2 regions of the Hominibacterium faecale genome follow, and region 1 is predicted to be linked to the other one. Evidence: predicted binding sites of a transcription regulator. Region 1 holds the regulator's gene; the other holds the start of a gene.

Region 1 (7,419 bases):
CGTGGATATCGACAGCTGTCTGATTATCCGCCGCTGTGGAGAAGATCTGGCTCTTCTTGGTGGGGATCGTTGTATTTCTTTCAATCAGCTTGGTCGCTACGCCGCCCAATGTTTCGATGGAAAGGGACAGCGGAGTTACGTCCAGCAGCAGTACGTCATTTACTTCACCGGTCAGTACGCCTGCCTGAATAGCAGCGCCGATTGCTACGCATTCATCCGGGTTAATTCCCTTGAACGGGTCTTTTCCTGTCACTTTCTTAACTGCTTCCTGTACAGCCGGGATTCTGGTGGAACCGCCGACCAGGATTACTTTGGAAATATCACTGTTGTTAACACCGGCATCGTTCATAGCTTTCTGCATTGGTTCGATGGTCTTCTGAACCAGATCGGCGGTCAGCTGTTCGAACTTGGCCCTTGTCAGGTCCATGTTCATGTGCAGCGGTCCGTCCTGATTTACAGTGATGAACGGCAGGTTGATATTGGTGGTCTGCGCGCTGGACAATTCTTTCTTCGCTTTTTCAGCAGCTTCTTTCAATCTCTGCAGCGCCATCTTGTCATTTCTCAAATCAATGCCATTTTCTTTCGCAAATGTATCTGCCAGATAATTGAGCACGGCTTCGTCAAAGTCATCGCCGCCAAGCTTGTTATTTCCGTTTGTAGCCAGTACTTCGAATACGCCGTCGCCAAGCTCCAGAATGGAAACGTCGAATGTGCCGCCGCCCAGGTCATATACCAGGATTTTATGCTGCGCTTCATCTTTATCAAGACCGTATGCTAAGGAAGCAGCCGTCGGCTCGTTAATAATTCTCTTTACATCAAGTCCGGCGATCTTACCTGCATCTTTCGTAGCCTGCTTCTGGCTGTCAGTAAAGTAAGCGGGAACTGTGATGACGGCTTCTGTTACTGTACCGCCCAGATAACTTTCCGCATCCGCCTTCAGTTTGCTCAGAATCATTGCGGAAATATCCTGCGGTGTGTATTTTTTACCGTCAATTTCTACGTTGTGGTCAGTACCCATGTATCGCTTGATTGAAGCAATGGTTCTGTCCGGGTTGGTGATGGCCTGTCTTTTGGCGGTTTCACCGATCAATCTTTCACCGTTCTTGGCAAAGCCAACTACGGATGGAGTGGTTCTGTTTCCTTCTGCGTTGGCAATTACGACAGGTTCTCCCCCTTCTAATACTGCTACGCACGAGTTTGTTGTACCTAAGTCTATACCTATTACTTTTCCCATGTTAATCTCTCCTTTTATATTGTATTTCTCATGTATTTAAATTTTTAAACATTAACCATTTAATCAGCTGGCCACCTTCACCATGGACGGGCGGATGACTTTGCCGTTGAGCGTATAACCTTTCTGCATGACGCCGGAAACTTTACCACTTTCATATTCATCGGTTTCTTCATTCATCACCGCATTGTGGAAGTTAGGGTCAAACTCTTCTCCAAGGGCAGGTATTTCTTTCAGCCCTGCCTTTTCAAGCACATCGAAAAGCTGTTTGAAAATCATTTCCATGCCTTCTTTAAAGCTTGCGTCATCGGCATTATGCTCCAGCGCCCGCTCAAAGTTGTCGAGGACGGCCAGAAGTTCAATCGCCAGTTTTTCATTGGCATAGGAATAGATATCGCTTTTTTCCTTTTCTACTCGTTTTTTGTAGTTCTGGAAATCAGCCATCAACCTCATATAGCGGGAACTTTCGTCCTCCTCAGGTTCCTTGCATTCTTCCTGTTTCTCCGCTTCCTCGCCTTCCTGGGATTGGTTTTCTTCCTTTTTTGCTTCGTCATCGCAGGACGCTTCAGCTTCCTTTGTTTGCTGCTCCTTTTTTTCTTCGGCTATTTCTTCAGCCATTTCGCGTTCTTTTTGCTCGTTAGTCGTCATCCTTACCTCCTCCTGACAGTTTAAACGTATTGCTTATATTCTCCGTCAAATATTCAACGACCGAAGTAATTTGCCCGTATCGCATCCGCGTGGGCCCGATCACGCCGATCTTGCCGGCCAGCTTTCCATCCACATGATAAGTGGCGGTAATCAGGCTGCAATCCTGCATGATGTCTTCGGCATTCTCTTTTCCAATGGTTATGATTACACCGTTTTCCCGGTTGATCAATGTCTTTGTAAAGTCCTCTTTTTTATTGAGCATTTCCAGAAACATTTTTGCTTTATCCAAGTCATTGTACTCAGGAATGGAAAAGATGTTGGTCAGTCCATCCATGTACAAGTTGACGTTGAGCATATCTTCCAGGGTCTTGATGAAGTTAGGTACGACCTTCCTTGCCAAAGTGCTCATGGCTTCGATATCCGTCTCAAAGCTTTCGATAATATCTAAGGTAAGTACTTCGCTGATGGTCTTGCCTCGGTAATTATAAGTCATGGTCTTGGCTAAAAGCTCCAGACCATCCTCTGTATAAGGTACCTTCAGCTTGAGGGCTGTGTTAGATACCTTACCGCTGTGGGAAACGATCATCAGAACAACGGTATGTTCGTCTACCGGCAGCAGGTTAATGTATTTTAATGTATCTTCATCCGGCGACGGTGTCAGGGCGAACGACGTTAAATTGGTAATATCCGATAAAATTTTCGCTGCGTGCTGTACCGTTTTTTCAAGTTCCGTCACGTTTTCATAAAGCTTGCTTGCGATGGCATTTTTTTCATCTTCGCTCAATTCATATTTTTTCATCATATCGTTTACATAAAGACGATATGCCAGCTCAGAGGGAACACGACCTGCTGATGTGTGGGGATGAGTCAGATATCCCATCTCTTCCAGATCAGCCATTTCATTTCGAATCGTTGCCGGGCTTATCCCCAAGTCGAACTTTTTGGAAAGTGTTCTGGAACCGATCGGCTCTGCTGTTCTAATGAAGTCGCTGATAATAGCCTGTAATATTTTCAGTTTCCTTTCACTTAAATCCATGATAGCCCCTCCTGTTAGCACTCTTTATAAGTGAGTGCTAATTACAGTTTAAATTTACCACTCTTATGTAGTATTGTCAACACTCTTTTAAAAAATTTCTTGAAAATTTTTCTTAGGGTTTTCCCGAAAATTAAATGGGCTGACCCGATTTCCCATCGGCCGGGATTCGAGGCGAAAATTGAGGACGCACGGGCTGAACATGCACAAGTTTGATGTAAACTGATAAAGTAACACCGGCGGCACTCCGCAAAAAGGGGACTGCCTCATGCGGCAGTCCCTTGCCTGGTGTAATATTTCATGTCCATAAATCCTGCCGGGCCGCAAGCCCGGCCCGTCCTTTGACGGTAGTATTAAAGTCTGTTTTTCAGTTCGGGAAATCTGGTGCAAATGTAGTTTACTGCGATTTCTTTCACTTGCTCATCACTCAGTTTTCCGGTGTCGATGCACAAATCGTATCCGGTCAGATCCAGCCATTTCCTTCCGGTATACGTATTGTAATACCGCGCTCTTGCCTTATCGGCCTTTTCGATCATTTTCAGTGATTTTTCGTGGGAAAAATCCAGGGTGTTTTCCAGCCGCTCCAATCTTTCATCCTCGTCAGCATGGAGAAAAAAGCTTACATGCTTCTTATAGCCGCGGAACAAATCAGATCCGCACCGTCCCACAATTACGCAAGGCCCTTCATCTGCCGACTGACGGATCAGCTCCGATTCAATCTGATAGAGATTTGCCCCCGTCGGTACCAGCCATGCATCTGTCATATAGGGCAAATTGTAAATGCTGGACTGGAACAGAGACTTTCCTACCCGGTACTCCTGTTCATCTAGATTTTCAAGATCCTCTTGTGGAATGTTCAGCTCCTCAGCTGCCTTTTTCAGCAGCTCTTTATCAATGTAGCTGAATCCAAAATACTCTGCGATAGCTTTTCCAAGAACCGAGCCTCCGCTGCCAACCTGTCTGCCGATGGTAATAACATAATTATTCATGATTCCACCCCACTTTCCAAACAGTGCTTTTTCTTTATTTTACTCCTTTATTTTCCATTCGTCAAAGGCAAACACCAATTTTCTGACTTTACATAGCATAAAAAGAGAAGCTATAATGAAAGGATTGAATTATGAAAGACTTACATATCAATAAAACCGCATCACTGAAACGATGTTTCGGCATGCGCGAGTCCGTTACAATCACAGTAGGAACCGTCATCGGCGTCGGCCTCTTTACAGTCGGCTCCGGCGCGGCCGGCATTCTAGGTCCGGCAGTGATTTTCGCCACTTTAACCGCGCTCATCATCAGTATCTACCCGGCTCTGATCTATGCCGAAATGGGCGGAGCGCTGCCTTTTGCCGGCGGAACTTACCAATACGCATCCCTTGGACTTGGAAGGCCCTTTGGGATGCTGGCCGGCTGGAACTTTATCATCTCCATGGTATCAGTTGCCAGCGGGGAGGCGCTGGCTTTCAGTTTCTATCTGCGTACGCTTTTCGAAGCGTTGGGATTCTCGCTGCCCTTCAGCGATCCGGTGATCGCCTCTGCTGCCATCTTACTCTTCGTTGTCCTTGCTGTCCGCGGAGTGGAGATGAGCGGCAGGCTGCAAAATGGCTTTTTGTTCTTTTTTTGGGGAATCACTATTATCTGGTTTATCACCATGCTGCCGGTCTTCCACTTGGATTCTTTTTCCATATCCACAGCTAGCGACAGCCTTTCTATTAAAGACTTTTTCCCATGTGTAGCCATGATCTGGTGGTGCTTTGCCGGCTTTGAAACCTGCTGTGCCATGGGAGAGGAGATCTGTTTTCCCCGGATCAATCTGCCCCGCGCTTTGTTTTTAGCGCCGTTCATCGTCTTTATTGTAACGGCATTATTCCAATGGGCCTTGGTCAGCATCACGCCTGTTGACAGCCTGGCAGCTTTGGCGACTGCAGATGCGCCTTATGCTCACGCCATGAAAACAGCCGGAATCGTAGGGCTCCCGCTGATACTTTTATGCCTGGGGATTACCTTTGGCGGTGATTTTTCCACCCTCAACGCCGCCATTGCCGCGCCGGCCCGTTATCTGTTCACCATGGCCAGAGATAACGCAATTCCTCCCATTCTGGGGAGAATCCATCCCCGCTTTCAGAGCCCTTTTATCGCTTTGATCTGCCTAGGCCTTTTGATGATCCTTTTAGTATCAACTGGTTCCATCACCTATATCGCCTCCCTGTCTCTCTTTGCGACCCTTCTTTATTATGTGATCGGCATGCTGTCGGCTCTGGGGCTTCGAAAAAAATACCCGGATCTTTCCCGGCCTTTCCGCACGCCCGGCCTTTCCGCAGGCGCAGGGGCCAGTATTGCCGTTTATCTACTTTTAATGACACAGCTTTCCCCGGAAGCCATCGCTGCTGGCATTATGTGGTCCTTAGCTGGCCTGGTTCTGTTTTTCGCTAGAAATGGTTTGCAAAAAAATGCGCAAACGAAAAAAGAGAAAACCGAATTTCTCTTTACTGACCATGAGTTTGATGTGCCTTCTGATGCAGAACAGGCAAAGATGGACCGGGAATACCGGATCTGGCGCCTGTCCGTAATCTGTGCCATCATAGGAGTTGGAGCACTATATCTGTTTTCCTTTGTATGTTAGCCTTCTCTGGCATCTTTTAACTGTTGAAACAACTCAATATAGTCTGGCGAAAAAACACTGTTTCTTCGCCAGATAAATGTAAAGTCGTGTGTAAGGTCGAAATCCAGCAGAGGAATTTTTATCAGTTCTCCTGTTTCCAGCTCTTTTTTTACCGCTGCCTCATAGAGGAAGGTAATTCCGCATCCAGCCGCGGCCAAGGCTTTAATAGCGTTGATATTACTAATTTCCAATATACTTTTATAATCGCTGATTAAAAAATTGCGGCTTTCAAGGTAACGTTCGAAAATTTCTCTGGTCCCGGAGCCTTCCTCCCTCACAATAATCCGTTCATCAAAAGTATCTTCGATCCGCATCATTTTTTTCGCAGGCTGATACGAGGGACCGCATACCCCAATATAAGGTTCATTGGAATAGACTTTGGAGTCATATTCACTTTTGGCAAAAAAGCCTTCTACCAGTGCAAAATCAATCTGCCCGTCATTAAGCTTTTTCAGCAGCTCTTGAGTGTTGGCAACGGTCACGTGAACAGCTGCCTCAGGATGGGCCTTCAAATAGCTGGCGACCGGCGCCGGAATTACGAATTCTCCCACTGTTAAGGTCACACCGAATACCAGCTCTCTTTTTTCTCCCTGCAACTGTCGCAGCTTGTCTTGCAGATGCATCACATCATGAACCATCGTCGTCGCCGTGCTTTGCAGAAAGGTTCCGGCCTCTGTCAGGCTGATCTTTTTGTTATGATAATCAAATAATTTAACTTCAAACAGTTCCTCCAGATATCGGATATGCTGAGAGACCGCAGGCTGGGTGATATTAAGTTCTTCCGCCGCACGGGTAAAATTCATGTATTTGCATACAGTCAGAAACGTATTCAGTCTAAAATCCAGCATAACCGTCCTTCCTTTCCTTATGATCCCCAGCTATTTTTTCAGCTCAGGAAATCTGCAGCAAATATAATGAATCGCTACGTCCATAAGCTGCTGATCGTCCAGTTTTTCTGTATCAATGGTCAGATCATAGCTGGTGGGGTCCTGCCATTCCTGTCCCGTGTAAGTACGGACATAGCGTGCTCGTTCTTTATCCAGCTTTCGAATCATCTTTATGGTTTTTTCATCAGCCATTCCCAGATGGCCGCCCAATCTCCGGGCGCGCGCTTCCTCCTCCGCGTATAAGAACAGGCTTATATGTTTTTCATATCCTGTAAATAAGAAGGATCCGCAGCGTCCAACGACTACACAAGAAGCTTGCTCAGCCGCTTGCCTGATGAGTTTGGATTCTGTTTTGAAGACATCTTCGCCGGTGGAAGTCTTCCAATCCTCCGACATATACGCCATTGGATACCCTCCAGTCTGAAGGAGAAGGCGGTCAGCAATGGATTCCTTTTCATCCATCCGCGCCAGCTCCTCTTCTGGGACATTGAGCTCTTCGGCTGCTTTTTTAATCAAATCTTTATCAATGTAATGAAATCCAAAATGCTTTGCCAGGTTGCGCCCAAGAATCGATCCGCCGCTGCCTGCCTGTCTTCCAATTGTAATCACATAGTTATTCATATTACCCTCGCTTTCCAAATCACCATATATTGAGTACATGCTGCAGTAAGAGGCTGACGCCTGCAATTCCGATCCAGCAGCAAAGGCCCATAAGAATCGGTTTACCCCCGTTCTTAAATAATTTTACAATATTGGTATTGAGTCCGATTGCGGACATGGCCATAACGATAAAGAATTTGCTCAATGTCTTAATCGGATCGGTAACTGCTGCGGGAAGACTGAATACCGTAGTAATCACCGAAGCCAGAACAAAGAACAGGATGAAAAAAGGAAAAATCTTTTTCATGCTTACCTTGGATCCGTCGGAAGCATTCTTTGCTTTTTTAGTCTGATATAA
Region 2 (7,419 bases), on a different contig from region 1:
GGTATCTGATCAACACCAATTATACAATCGTTGAAATTTCAGAAGCATGCGGGTTTTCTGATCCCCAGTATTACTACAAAGCTTTTAAAGAGTGGTACAAATGCACCCCTAAACAATTTCGTGAAAAATACATTAATCAATCCCAGGATAATATGGTCTATTACGAACCCTATGTGATCCGAACGATCGTGGACAATCTGCTGATCGAACACTATATGAACCTGTTTTTAGAATGATTCTATTGTTGAAATCATGATAAACCTATTAAAAACAACAATAAAAAGACATTGCCTTTAATTAATTTTCTGAATATTATAACAATAGGAAATATTATTAGAGGGAGGTTTATTATGAGTGAACAAAAGCAAGCGGGAGAAGTTACATTAAAGCGAACGTTAACGCTGCCGCTGATCATTATGTTTGGGCTGGCATATCTGGCCCCAACCGTGGTATTCAACTACTACGGACTGTTTACGCCCAGCACCCACGGCATGTATACGCTGGCATTATGTGTTACTGCTGTCGTGATGGCGCTTACGGCCTACAGCTATACCCAGATGGTAAAAGCGTATCCTTCGGCCGGCTCTGCATACACCTATGTAAACAAGTCGGTGCAGCCCCACTTAGGCTTCTTATCAGGATGGGTGATGCTGGTGGATTATCTGCTGCTGCCGATGATCTGCTACCTGCTCTTGGGCGTTTACATCAATGAGTATTTTCCAGTGCTTCCGGTGTGGGCCATCGTTGTCTTTGTGGCTGCCATCGGCATGATCGTCAATATTGTGGGCATAAAAACGGCTAGCATCATCGATACCATCGTCACTTGCGCCGCAATCGCTTTCACCATTCTCTTTGTGGCCTGCATTGTGAGATATGTGACAAACGGCGGCGGTTCGGGGACTTTATTCGATCCGTCGGCTTTTTACAATCCTGACAATTTTGAGCTAAAGGGCACCCTTGCGGCGTCGGCCGTCCTCTGCGCATCCTTTGTGGGATTTGACGCGGTAACGACTCTGGCAGAAGAAGCAAAGGAACCGCAAAAAGTGATGGGGAAAGCCATCATGGGCGTTGTCATCGGAGCGGGCGTTATCTTCGCCATTGTCGCCTATTTCTCCCAAATCGCGTGGCCCCAGGCCCATACAGGGATTGAAGATCCGGACACGGGTATCTTCGAGCTTTTCCCCCATCTCGGCATGAACTGGCTGGGAACCATGTTTTTTGTAATCGATAACTGCGGCAGCTTTGTATGCGCCATGGCGGGCATGGGCGCTGTTTCCCGAATTCTGTACGGCATGGGCCGCGACAACATCCTGCCAAAGAAATTCTTCGGCAAATTATCGCCAAAATTCCAGACCCCGGTAAACAATATTGTACTGACGACCCTCATCGCACTGACCGCAATTTTTTATCAGGACAATGTAATGGGCGCTGCATCGCTGGTGTCCTTCGGCGCTGTCTGCGGATTCTTTATGGTCAATTTATCGGTCATCAGCCATTATATCATCCGGGGCAAAGAAAGAGGCGGGGCAGCGATGTTTCGGCATCTTGTCATTCCTGCTCTGGGAATGGTAAGTCTCGTCGTCGTGTTCTACTTTATCGAGACGCCGGCTAAGATTCTGGGAGGCGCATGGCTTCTGGTGGGCATCCTTTATCTGGCGATCAAAACCAGGGGATTTAAAGAGCTGCCGCCGGAAATGAAGCTTGATGAATAAGGAGGAAAGGCAGATGACAACGATTTTTAAAAACGCGGATATTTATACATCCAATGAAGCATGTCCAAAAGCAAACTGCATTATTTTTGATGAAACAGGGATCCAATTTGTGGGCGATCAATCAGATGCCAAATTGGAAGCGTATCCGGATGCAGATGTCCATGATCTCGGCGGAAAATGCCTACTTCCTGGCATGATCGACAGTCACATTCATCCGGGATGGGTGACTAAGAGCTTGTGGCATGTCCGCCTGCCCTGGACCGAGGATGTGGATGAGCTGCTGCGCTTTGTGAAAGAATACGGCGAGAAGCATCCCAAGTCGGAATGTCCCTTTCTGTATTTTGAATATTACCCCACTTCCATGTTCGATGAACACGGGCCGACTAAGGAACTGCTGGATACGGCGGTCAGTGACAGGCCGGTGCTCTGCCAGGATTTTGGCGAGCATCTATGCTGGGTCAACAGCAAAATGCTGGAGCTGCTAAAGGTGGATAAAAATACGCCGGACCCAGGACCGTTAGAGACCTTTGTGCGAGACGAAGAGGGGAATCCCACCGGCTGGATCCGGGAAATGGCCTGGTATAAGTTTGCTGACAATATGTTCCGCACTCTCGGTTGGTATCCGCCGGAAGAGCTGACCGGGGAAACGATGAAAGGGTTCTTCGATTTCCTGGAGGAAAGCGGCATCACGGCCATGGCCGACGGGTTTATTGAAAACGACGACCAGATCGAAGGCATTTACCAGTTGGACCAAGCGGGCGAGCTTCGAGTGTATTATGATGGCATGGTCCGATTCTGGAATTATGCGGATCTCCCGGAAAAGATCGAAAAGCTGAAGGAATACCAAAAAAAATACACGACAAAGCATATTAAAATAAATACCATGAAACTCTTTTTAGACGGTACCAATGAGAGCGGCAATTCGGCTTCCCTCCATGAACATATCCATGACCCGGGAAATTACGGCGAAATTATGATGGAGACCGATGAGCTCACCAAATGTTTCCTGCTGTGCAACGAGGAGGGATTGGATCTGCATATCCATGTGGTCGGCGACCGGGGCTTCCGGGTTGCCTGCGACGCAGTGGAAGCTGCCAAGGCGCAGGCTGCCGCCGCGGGCGTTCCCTGGGTATGTATGCCGGTGCTGGCCCACTGCGAAGTTGTGGATCCGGCGGACATGAAACGGCCGGCGGAGCTGGGCATTACCATCAACTGGTCCTGCCACTGGTCGGGCGGATATTTCGGCGAAGAAGCCATGAACTATTATTCGGAAGAAAAGTGGAGAAGGATGTACCAGTTCAACCCGATGATCGAAAGCGGCGCTCTTGTTACCTTCTCCAGCGATGTGGTGACCGGATACGAACTTCACAGGGCCTATCCCTTCTTTGGCATGCAGGTGGCGGCCACAAAAGTGGATCCGGAGTTCCCTCTGAATCCACAAAAATATCCGGGGTCCATGAGGCCGCCGGCCTCAGCGAAACTGAGCCTTCCTGTTCTACTGAAGGGCTATACCATTGGCGGTGCAATACAGCTTCGCTGGCAGGACAAAATGGGCTCCCTCGAAGCGGGCAAGCTGGCAAATATGATTCTGGTAGACAGAAACATTTTCGATATGCCCCTGGAGCAGCTGAGAGATGCTGCGATCGATGCGGTTATTTTTGAAGGAACGGTCATCAGAGGCAGCTTATGAGGAAGTTGTTTGATATGGAGCTGGAGCAGACCTCCGATCTTTTAATCGAGAACACCTGCAGGGGGGACCTGCTGATCTCCCCTGCAGGCGAAGGCTCTTTCTCCGGCGATAGGATGAAGGGCAGAATTTTGCCTGTGGGAGCGTCTACGACCTATACGCCATCAGAGGGGGTGAATATCATCTATGCTCCGGTGCTTCTCAAAACCGATGACGGCGCAGAGCTGTTCATGCAGATCGACGCCTATCTCCATCTGGCGCAGGAGCTGGAGGAAAAGCTTTTGGCCGGGGAAGCCGTTTCTTCGGAGGAATATTATTATAAAGGAACTGCCAGATTCGATGTCGGCAGTTCCGAGTATAAATGGCTGGAAAACAGGCTTTTCGTCTGTGAAGGCGCGATTGACAGCTGGCAGGCTTTGCGGTTTTCCGTGTATGAGGTTTGAATTCAGGGTCAGAAGAATAAAGCCGGACTGAGTAAGTGCAAAATTTTTCCATTATAATGCAAAAGCATTGAAATCTACAGTTTTCTCAAAAGAGGCAAAAAAATTTTCGGAAAAATTAGCACTCACCTCTTTACAGTGCTAACAAAAAGTGTTATTATAAAATTGTTCCAAAAGGGGGAACATAAAATCATTATATTTTATCTAACCTGCGTTTTGCCACTGGTTAGAAATTAAGGAGGGATGACATATGATGATGGTGCCTAGAAGAAGTAGTTTCGGTTTGGATTTGTTTGACGAGATGTTCAAAGACCCATTTTTCAGCAGAATGGATAGCAACAAGAACGTCATGAAGACCGATATTAAGGAACAGGATGGAGATTATCTGATGGACATTGACCTGCCGGGTTATGCGAAGGAAGACATTAGCGCAGAGCTGAAGGACGGTTACATGACCATCACTGCCACGAAAAATGAGTCCAACGACACAAAAGACGAGAACGGCAACTATATTCACAGAGAGCGTTACACCGGCAGTTGCTCCAGGACCTTCTATGTAGGGAACGGAGTAACAGAGGAAGACATCAAAGCTTCCTTTAAAGACGGCACGCTGCACCTGTCAATACCAAAAGAAGAACCGAAAAAACTGGAAGAGCAGAAAAAGCTGATTTCCATTGAATAAAGCACATCACAAACGAGAGAAGAGGCTGCCTCAGAATGGCAGAGGAACATATAGAAGTATTGCGAAAATACTAACCTATGCCAAGTGAACGGGAAATAAGAAAACTCTATGTGAATGGACGAACCATTTGCATAGAGTTTTTCTTTTGCTTATTAAAAATTTTTCAGCGTCCGCAGGACGCGCAGCCGCTACCGAAGGTAGCGATCTTGGGGGCTTGGGGGTTATCCCTCAACAAGCATTTTGGCGGGTAGAAAACCCGCCAAAATCGCAAACATGTACATGTTTGCATTGCTTGCCAATCTGTGAAAACAGCTTATGAATATGTTTCTCCAAATCTCTGCTGAAAGACATGGTAGAAATTTGATACTCCATGATAGCCAACTGCTTTTGCGATGTTGCCAGTGGACATATCGCTTTTTTCAAAAGGTTCCAGAGCAAGTTCCATCCGCAATGCCCGAATGTATTCCCTAATGCTTATGCCTTCTGTAAGCTGAAATGCTTTTTGGAACTTGTTTTTGTTAAGCGCAACCATAATATAAAATGCCACAGGATCAACGTGAACTTCTTGCGGCATTTATTTTCGTCAAATCCTCTATATTTAAGGCGCTAATTTCAAAGTTGTTTTCGATCCAGCGCTATACGCTCGCTCAAAACTTGTTGACAAATTACACTGCTTATGTTAATATACCAATGGTATATGAAGGGAGAACAAAACGTGAAGCTGACTGATACGCAAAAGCGCATTCTTGAGGTTGGAAAGCGGGAGTTTTTGGAGAAGGGCTTTAAAGATGCTTCCCTGCGGGCCATTGTCAAAGAAGCCGGTTTTACCAAAGGGGCCTTTTATGGCTATTACAACAGTAAGGAAGCGTTGTTTGACGCTTTGGTAGCTCCGGAGGCCGATGAACTGATCGCTCAGTTTAAACAGGCGCAGCAAGCACATTATGAATTGGTTACAGAGGATAAAACGGGACAGAGCCAAGATTTATCTACCAGCTACCTGAATTACTTTATCAATTACATCTATGATCATTTCGATGCGTTCAAACTGGTGATTTGCTGCTCCGAGGGAACCCGGTATGCCAACTATATTCATGAGCTTGTGGAGCTTGAAGTCGATCAGACGGAGGATTACTATCAGCAGCTCCGGCAGCTCGGGAAATTGGAGGGGACGGTCAACCGTGACCTTCACCATATGATCACAAGCGCCTATTTTACCGCCGTTTTTGAAACAGTCGCCCATGATATGAGCCGGGAACAGGCGATTGGCTATGTCAATGAACTGGCAGTCTTTTTCAACTGTGGCTGGAGCGGCCTTTTAAGGTTCATTTGAACCGTAAATTTTTTGCACAACGGTTAGCTAAAACTAACTTTAAGAAAGGAGGAGCATCGTATAGATGAGGCAATCGCCTTGCCAATGTTCGGAATGCCGACCAGACCCTTGTGCTGAAATGGGGCGGACCGTACAGCGGGGAACGCATCAGAGACTTATGAAACAGAAAGGCCCGTACCGGCGGTTTATAGGGCTGCGCGAATGGGCATTAAGCCGGAAGCTGCAAGAATCATAAAAGAAAACAAAGGAGAATCAAAATGGAAAACGCAAAGAAATGGTCTGTAAAAGACGTTATTACACTGGTACTGATGACCGTGCTGCTCATTGTCATTCAGCTGGGGATCAACATGGTCTGCATGGTGAATGATTTTGTCAGCATGGTGCTGTCCGTAGGCATTACCATGCTTGTTTGCGGGCCCATCTATTTTTTGATGGTAAACCGCATCCGCAAACGGTTTGTTTCACTGGTATACATGACGCTGCTGGGCCTTGTCTTTCTGATGATGGGCAACTGGTTTTTGCTCCCGTGGTTTATCGTGGTGGGAGTCCTCGCGGAAATCATCCTGTGGAAAGGGATTACGCCAAACCGCCTGACCGCCGCATGGATAGTTTCCAGCCTGTTATACAACGGGGTAAACCTGCTTCCCGTCTGGTTTTTCTGGGGTACCTATTACAGTTTTGCGATTGCCAGCGGTATGGAGCAGAGTTATATCGACGCTTACGTTCAGTATTATACAGCGCCGGGCTGGGTGGCTTTTATCCTGATTTTTACCATGTTCTGCGGATTCCTGGGCAGCCTTGTCGGCCGGAAGCTGATTCAAAAGCATTTCAAAAAAGCGGGTGTTCTGTAAATGCGGGAAAAAGCCTTATCCGTTCCGGTAAAAGCGTGGGCGGCGGCCTGCGCCATCCTTGGAGTGTCGCTTACCGCAAACACCCTGCTCACCTGTCTTCTTGCACTGCTTGCTTTCTACCAGTTGGTTTTTGAAAAGCGGTGGCGGCTCTGCCTGACCTTCGGCATTTTTTATCTGGCGCTGGTGCTGCTGCTGTATCTCATTCGCTTTCACGGCCTGCGTATGGTGTTTTTTTCGGAGTTCTATGTGCTGATGTTTTACAACCTTATGCCGGTATTCCTGGCGGCGTGGGATCTCATTACCACGCCTCCGGGACAGCTCTCGGCCTCCCTGTCGAAAATCCATACCCCCACTCCGGTTATCTTAGGGCTGCTGGTGGTATTTCGGTTTTTCCCAACCATGAAGGCGGAACTGAATGGGATTCGGCAGTCCATGAAGAATCGAAGGCTGACCGGATCAGTGCAGGTGCTCCGCCACCCTGCCGTTACCTGCGAATATGTGTTGGTGCCCATGCTGCTGCGCTGCTTGCAGATTGCGGATCAGCTTTCCGTATCGGCGATAGCGCGTGGCGCCCAGGCACCGGGGGTGCGGGGAAGCTACTATGCCAGAAAGCTTCAGCTGGCTGATTTCCTCTGGATGGGAATATGGGCGATTGGAACCATCCTGTTTTTCATAATAGGAGGGATAAAGTGATCCGGTTTGAACATGTGAATTTTC

The links. The regulator HrcA, encoded in region 1, represses chaperone genes, less so after heat shock. The targets are predictions, from matches to a motif close to TTAGCACTCNNNNNNNNNGAGTGCTAA.
Region 2: LG211_RS16060 (Hsp20/alpha crystallin family protein) is a predicted target of HrcA. The motif match lies at 3,958-3,984, and genes of this name have one in related genera.

The regions. Positions count from the first base shown of each region.
Region 1 covers NZ_JAJAGH010000003.1:372,963-380,381, reverse strand. The annotation lists gene dnaK (molecular chaperone DnaK) at 1-1,234, opposite strand, end outside; gene grpE (nucleotide exchange factor GrpE) at 1,298-1,879, opposite strand; gene hrcA (heat-inducible transcriptional repressor HrcA) at 1,869-2,915, opposite strand; gene LG211_RS04510 (cytidylate kinase-like family protein) at 3,266-3,901, opposite strand; gene LG211_RS04505 (APC family permease) at 4,033-5,535, shown strand; gene LG211_RS04500 (LysR family transcriptional regulator) at 5,532-6,422, opposite strand; gene LG211_RS04495 (cytidylate kinase-like family protein) at 6,453-7,082, opposite strand; gene LG211_RS04490 (YeiH family protein) at 7,102-7,419, opposite strand, start outside.
Region 2 covers NZ_JAJAGH010000012.1:72,077-79,495, reverse strand. The annotation lists gene LG211_RS16080 (helix-turn-helix transcriptional regulator) at 1-236, shown strand, start outside; gene LG211_RS16075 (APC family permease) at 351-1,712, shown strand; gene LG211_RS16070 (amidohydrolase) at 1,726-3,402, shown strand; gene LG211_RS16065 (DUF3237 domain-containing protein) at 3,399-3,842, shown strand; gene LG211_RS16060 (Hsp20/alpha crystallin family protein) at 4,090-4,521, shown strand; gene LG211_RS16055 (helix-turn-helix domain-containing protein) at 4,835-5,095, opposite strand; gene LG211_RS16050 (TetR/AcrR family transcriptional regulator) at 5,237-5,851, shown strand; gene LG211_RS16045 (MptD family putative ECF transporter S component) at 6,109-6,702, shown strand; gene LG211_RS16040 (energy-coupling factor transporter transmembrane component T family protein) at 6,703-7,395, shown strand; gene LG211_RS16035 (ABC transporter ATP-binding protein) at 7,392-7,419, shown strand, end outside.